One region of the Vibrio sp. JZG120 genome, then DNA from elsewhere that is predicted to be linked to it. Evidence: predicted binding sites of a transcription regulator. Region 1 holds the regulator's gene; the other holds the start of a gene.
What was found. The regulator CRP, encoded in region 1, controls carbon source genes, mostly activating them, when cyclic AMP is high. The targets are predictions, from matches to a motif close to TGTGANNNNNNTCACA.

Region 1 (3,213 bases):
TTTGAGCACGGTGGGCATGTTGGTTTCCTTACAGGTTCAGCGCTCAAGCCGAAATTTTGGTTGGAAGAAGCGCTGCCAGCGTATTACGAAAGTATTGCTGCAGATTACCTTTCTGCTGTATCCAAGCAGCGAAAGCAGTAAACTAGCCGCTCATCATAAAAGTTCGAGGTATTTATGATCATTCCATGGCAAGACATTGCGCCAGAAACATTGGAAAACTTAATTCGTGAATTCGTCTTACGTGAAGGCACGGATTACGGAACCGTCGAGATTTCTTTGCAAGACAAAGTGGATCAAGTAAAAACTCAATTAGAAAAAGGCGAAGCGGTTATCGTGTTCTCTGAACTGCACGAAACCGTCGATATTCAGGTAAAAACAAAATTTTAGACCCTTCACATTTTACCGTACCCCACTCAATGACAAGGCATTGTTACGTGCTATAGTGGGTTATCGACCGTGCAGTAGCAGCCTACTGCACATTACAGGTAAGTAATTTTCGACAAGGTTTGTCATGTCAGCTAAACACCCAATTATTGCGGTTACTGGTTCATCCGGTGCCGGCACGACCACTACATCTGAAGCCTTCCGTAAGATGTTCAATATGATGAACGTTAAACCCGCATGGGTTGAAGGCGACAGCTTCCATCGCTTTACTCGCCCTGAAATGGATATAGAAATCCGTAAAGCGCGCGAGCAAGGTCGACACATTAGCTACTTTGGCCCTCAAGCTAATGACTTTCCAGGATTGGAAGAGTTTTTCCGTAAATATGGTCACGATGGCGCAGGCAGCGTACGTCGCTACCTACACACCTTTGACGAGGCCGTACCTTATAATCAAATGCCTGGAACCTTCACACCGTGGCAGGACTTACCGGAGAACAGTGACGTTCTCTTCTATGAAGGCTTGCACGGCGGTGTTGTGGATGGCGATGTTAATGTTGCGCAGCATGTGGATTTCTTGATTGGTATGGTACCAATCGTAAACTTAGAGTGGATCCAAAAGTTTGTGCGTGATACTCGTGACCGCGGTCATTCACGAGAAGCAGTAATGGATTCTATCGTGCGCTCGATGGACGATTATCTTAACTACATCACTCCGCAATTTTCTCGCACTCATATTAACTTTCAGCGCGTCCCAACGGTCGATACCTCCAACCCCCTTAATGCGAAGGGTATCCCAAGCCTGGATGAGAGCTTTGTCGTAATTCGCTTGCGTGGGATAAAGAAAGTCGACTTCCCATATCTCCTGGCTATGATTGATGGCTCATTCATGTCACGCCACAACACGATTGTCGTGCCAGGCGGTAAGATGAGCTTTGCAATGGAGCTCATAGTTCGGCCTATCCTACAACAGCTCATCGAAACAGGGAAAATTGGCTAAAAACCTGCCTGCGAAGATGTTTACTTTTCATACCGTGATCATGTGCACAGTTTTGCTTACAAAATCTCAATCATGGCACGATTAAAATCAAGAAATCGTTTTCGAAAAAGGATACTATTTCTTACCGAAACACAAGAGAGCTTGCAGCATATAAAAAGTGCTCTTATTCTAGTAGGCCTAATTCAGGCTTAGCTAAAATATGGATAGCGCAAGCGTACCCTGCAGAGGAAGTGAGATATTATGGTTCTAGGTAAACCTCAAACCGACCCAACATTAGAGTGGTTTCTTTCACACTGTCATATTCATAAGTACCCTTCAAAGAGCACGCTAATTCACGCGGGCGAAAAGGCAGAAACTTTGTACTATATCGTTAAAGGTTCTGTTGCGGTTCTTATCAAAGACGAAGAAGGTAAGGAGATGATCCTTTCTTACCTAAACCAAGGAGACTTTATTGGTGAACTTGGTCTATTCGAGGAAGACCAAGAGCGCACAGCTTGGGTTCGTGCTAAATCTCCTTGTGAAGTTGCTGAAATTTCTTTCAAGAAATTCCGTCAGCTTATCCAAGTAAACCCAGACATCCTAATGCGCCTTTCTGCGCAGATGGCTCGTCGTCTTCAAGTAACTAGCCAAAAAGTGGGTGACCTGGCGTTCCTAGACGTAACTGGTCGTATCGCTCAGACGCTTCTGAACCTTGCAAAACAACCAGACGCAATGACTCACCCAGACGGCATGCAAATCAAGATCACTCGTCAAGAAATCGGTCAAATCGTTGGCTGTTCTCGTGAGACAGTAGGTCGTATCTTGAAAATGTTAGAAGAGCAGAACTTAATCTCTGCGCACGGTAAAACTATCGTGGTTTACGGTACTCGTTAATCTCAAACCAGAGTGACGCGAACAAAATTATAAAAGCCACCAATGGCGACATTGGTGGCTTTTTATTTGTCTTGTAACCACATTAAGCTCAGAGCAACAAAAGACTAATGAGCAAGTTGGTTAGCCGAAAGGTTAACCCTAAAAGTTAGCCATTCGTACTTTCAAAGATTTTGTCCGCTGAAGCCGCCACAAAACCTGGGTACAGCTCACCGTTTTCCATCGGGTAGCGCTTAGCAAACTCGTAAAAGCCACCAGGGATAATTTCAGTGCCTTCGCTAAAGCGAACCGCCACTTTATCCGCCATGGTCGATGATTGTTCTAGCAGCACCTCAGGAGTGCCCTTCACTTCCCCGCCGTTTTCATTAATGGTAAATCCGGCCGTACGTAAGTGATCGTTTACTTGCTTCACTTCTTCGTATTCATTGAGCTGGTTAACGCTCACCGTGAAGTGGTTTGCGCCGTAACCATGCGCAGCCAACCAAGATGCATACTCACTTTCTTTAGCCAACGTTTGGTAGTCAGCAAAGCTTAAATCCCACAAGCGTCCACCATGTAAGAATGCGCTATCGTTCAGCTTGCCTGCATCGACTTGTGCCACCAGCTTTTTCACAATCTCTTGCAGCTCAGGTGAACACTCCTCAACTTTTAGCTCACTAATAAAGACTTTAGGTTGCTTCGGATCAGGGTGCTCATAGTGTTTAGCAACCAGCTTTTTACTTTCGAAAACGTAGTCACCACATGCCTGATAGCCAATGGCTACAAATGGTTTAGCTAAGGTTTCGATACCAAGAGGCGCAATATTGAAGGTACGTAAAGCTATATGATCATTAATCAGAGGCTCATCTTCTTGAAGCAGCTGATGTACTTTCGCAGCAGAGGGGCAAAGACGTTGAATGTAATCTTGCCATAGCGATTCAAATAACACATCGGGCGTCATAACGACTCCTTGTTACGAGATG
Region 2 (3,213 bases), on a different contig from region 1:
TACTACGCAGGTACTATTGATTATTGGCATCACCGCACTCGCTTTAATCTCAGTTGTTGCGGGACTAGACAAAGGCGTGAAAATCTTATCTGAGATCAATATGGGTCTCGCTGCGCTTTTACTGCTTTTCGTTATTGTTGTCGGCCCGACGATCGCGATTTTAACGGGTTTCTTCGAAAATATAGTGTCATATGTGGCTAATATTCCTGCCCTATCAATGCCATTTGGACGAGAAGACGTAAACTATTCTCAAGGTTGGACAGCATTCTACTGGGCTTGGTGGATTTCTTGGTCACCATTTGTCGGTATGTTCATTGCGCGTGTATCTCGTGGTCGTTCCGTTCGTGAGTTCATTATTTGCGTTATCCTTATCCCTTCCTCTGTTTGTGTGTTATGGATGACCGCTTTTGGTGGTAACGCTATAAGCCAATACGTGAGCGATGGTTATGAAGCCGTGTTCAACGCGGAATTACCGTTAAAACTATTTGCCATGTTAGATGTGATGCCTCTAGCTGAAATTACATCTTTCGTCGGTATTATTTTGGTGGTGGTATTCTTCATTACCTCTTCAGACTCTGGTTCACTGGTTATTGATACTATTGCTGCGGGCGGTAAGGTCGATGCGCCAACGCCTCAACGCGTGTTCTGGTGTACGTTTGAAGGCTTAGTTGCGATTGCATTGATGCTTGGTGGTGGCCTAGCGGCAGCTCAAGCAATGGCCGTGACCACAGGCCTACCATTTACGATTGTTCTGCTTGTTGCAACGGTTTCTCTAGTAAAAGGCTTGATGGATGAACCTCGTCCAAAAGCGGTTTCTAAGAAGAAATCGAAATAACCAACATCAGCAGTTAAATATTTGAATAAAGCGGCATGCGAAAGCATGCCGTTTTTTTTGATTTTTGAATTTTTTGCTGAGAAATGAAGACCATGGAGGACTGTTTTTTCTGTTCGTTTTTTATACTTATTCTTTAAGTGATTTTTTAATAAATTAGACCTCGAACTATTTTAAGATTTGGTTAAATGGCGTATTTTTGTGATATCTGTCACAAAAATATCGATAAAAAGGCGGATTATTTGATTTTTAGTCGCGAGGGATGCCCATAATAAAAAGGAAATTTAATTAGACCTCAAAGGATATGTATTTCCACATGATCACATCAGCACCTTGGGTTCTTTATCCAGAGATTGGAGAAGACTCAAGTAAAAAATGGATTTTTCGTGAGCCTAAAATCTCTGATGGTGACGACATTTACAGCTTAATTGCAGACTGTCCTCCATTGGACATGAACTCATCTTATTGCAATTTCCTACAGTCTACGCATTTCAGCAAAACCAGTATTTTGGTTGAGCAAAAAGGCGAAATCGCAGGTTTCATTTCCGGTTATCAGAAACCAGACGAGCAAGACGTTTTATTTGTCTGGCAAGTTGCAGTCTCACCTCGCTTTAGAGGTCACGGTTTAGCATTCCGCATGTTGAAAGAACTTCTCACCCGAGAGGAATTGGGCGGTGTTAAATCGGTAGAAACTACCATCACGGAAGATAATAAAGCCTCTTGGGCATTGTTCAAAAAGTTAGATGCGATGAACGGCAACTCTGGCCAAGTAAGCACATTTTTGGATGAAGAAGCCCACTTTAAAGGCAAACACGATACAGAATATTTGTATCGCATTCCTCTCAAATAATCCTCAAACAATAGGAATTAAAAACGGTCTCATCATGGATATTTTCAAAAAGCAGGAATCCAACGTACGCTCATATTCAAACAATTTCCCAGTCGTTTTTCGTAAAGCGAAAGGCTGCTGGCTGGAAACAGAACAAGGTGAACGATACTTAGACTTCCTTGCTGGAGCGGGATCTCTAAATTACGGCCATAACAACCCAGTACTTAAGCAAGCACTGCTTGAGTACATTGAGATGGACGGTATTACTCACGGTTTGGATATGCACTCAGAAGCGAAAGCATCGTTTCTTGAAGCGTTGGATACTTACATCCTTAAACCAAGAAACTTGGACTACAAAGTCCAGTTTACTGGCCCAACTGGTACTAACGCCGTTGAGGCAGCACTTAAGTTAGCGAAAAAAGTAAAAGGTCGCGACAGCGTCGTTGCATTTACCAACGGTTTCCACGGTTGTACAGCTGGCGCACTGGCTGCAACGGGTAACCAGCATCACAGACAAGGTAACGGCTCTAGCTTAAGTAACGTCACTCGTATTCCATTTGAAGGTTACGCTGGCGTTGATGGTCTAGCATTGTTCGAAACCATGCTAAACGACAACTCTGCAGGTATGGATAAACCAGCCGCTGTACTTCTTGAAACTGTGCAGGGCGAGGGTGGTTTAAATGCTGCTTCAAACGAGTGGTTACAACGTTTGAGCAAAATCTGTAAAGCCAACGACATTCTTGTGATTGTCGATGACATTCAAGCTGGCTGCGGACGTACAGGTACTTTCTTTAGCTTTGAGCCTTCAGATATTCAACCAGATATCGTGACGCTATCGAAATCGATCGGTGGTTACGGTTTGCCAATGGCCGTCGTTCTACTTAAACCAGAGTTAGACCAGTGGAAGCCAGGTGAGCATAACGGCACGTTCCGTGGTAACAACCATGCATTTATTACCGCGGCGAAAGCTTTAGAAATTTATTGGGCAAATGATGACTTTGAAACACACATCAAGCAGTGTTCAGACAAAGTAAGTGCTGTTATTGATCGCTGCGTTCGTCGCTTCCCACAAATGTTTGTACAGAAAAAAGGTCGCGGCATGATGGTTGGTATTGAGTGTATCAACGGTGATATGGCATCTGAAATCGCGAAAAACTGTTTCGAAAACGGAATGGTAATTGAGACAGCTGGCCCTGACGACGAAGTCGTTAAGTTCTTCTGCCCACTTACGATTAGCGAGTCAGAACTAGACCAAGGACTAAGCATCTTTGAAAGTGCAGTGGAAACCATTGCTGCGAAACATTTCAAACAAGCATCTTAATAAGGATTATTAATTATGATCGTCAGAACACTCGATGAGTGTCGCAACAGTGAGCGACGTGTGGTTTCAGATAACTGGGAAAGTGTCCGTATGTTGTTGAAAGATGACAACATGGGTTTTTCTTTCCACATTACTACGATTTATGAAGGTACTGAAACACACATTCACTATCAAAATCACCTAGAATCGGTTTTTTGTATGAGCGGTGAAGGTGAAATTGAAGTCGTTGGT

Region 2: a site for CRP is predicted at 1,033-1,048, ahead of ectA (diaminobutyrate acetyltransferase). Genes of this name have one in related genera too.

Annotation. Positions count from the first base shown of each region.
Region 1 covers NZ_JBSRRK010000020.1:30,157-33,369, reverse strand. Annotated here, with positions in the region: gene ACWPOD_RS22365 (hydrolase) at 1-141, shown strand, start outside; gene ACWPOD_RS22360 (YheU family protein) at 175-387, shown strand; gene ACWPOD_RS22355 (phosphoribulokinase) at 512-1,381, shown strand; gene crp (cAMP-activated global transcriptional regulator CRP) at 1,622-2,254, shown strand; gene ACWPOD_RS22345 (DUF1338 domain-containing protein) at 2,400-3,191, opposite strand.
Region 2 covers NZ_JBSRRK010000004.1:212,261-215,473, reverse strand. Annotated here, with positions in the region: gene ACWPOD_RS09410 (BCCT family transporter) at 1-835, shown strand, start outside; gene ectA (diaminobutyrate acetyltransferase) at 1,149-1,682, shown strand; gene ectB (diaminobutyrate--2-oxoglutarate transaminase) at 1,717-2,982, shown strand; gene ACWPOD_RS09395 (ectoine synthase) at 2,998-3,213, shown strand, end outside.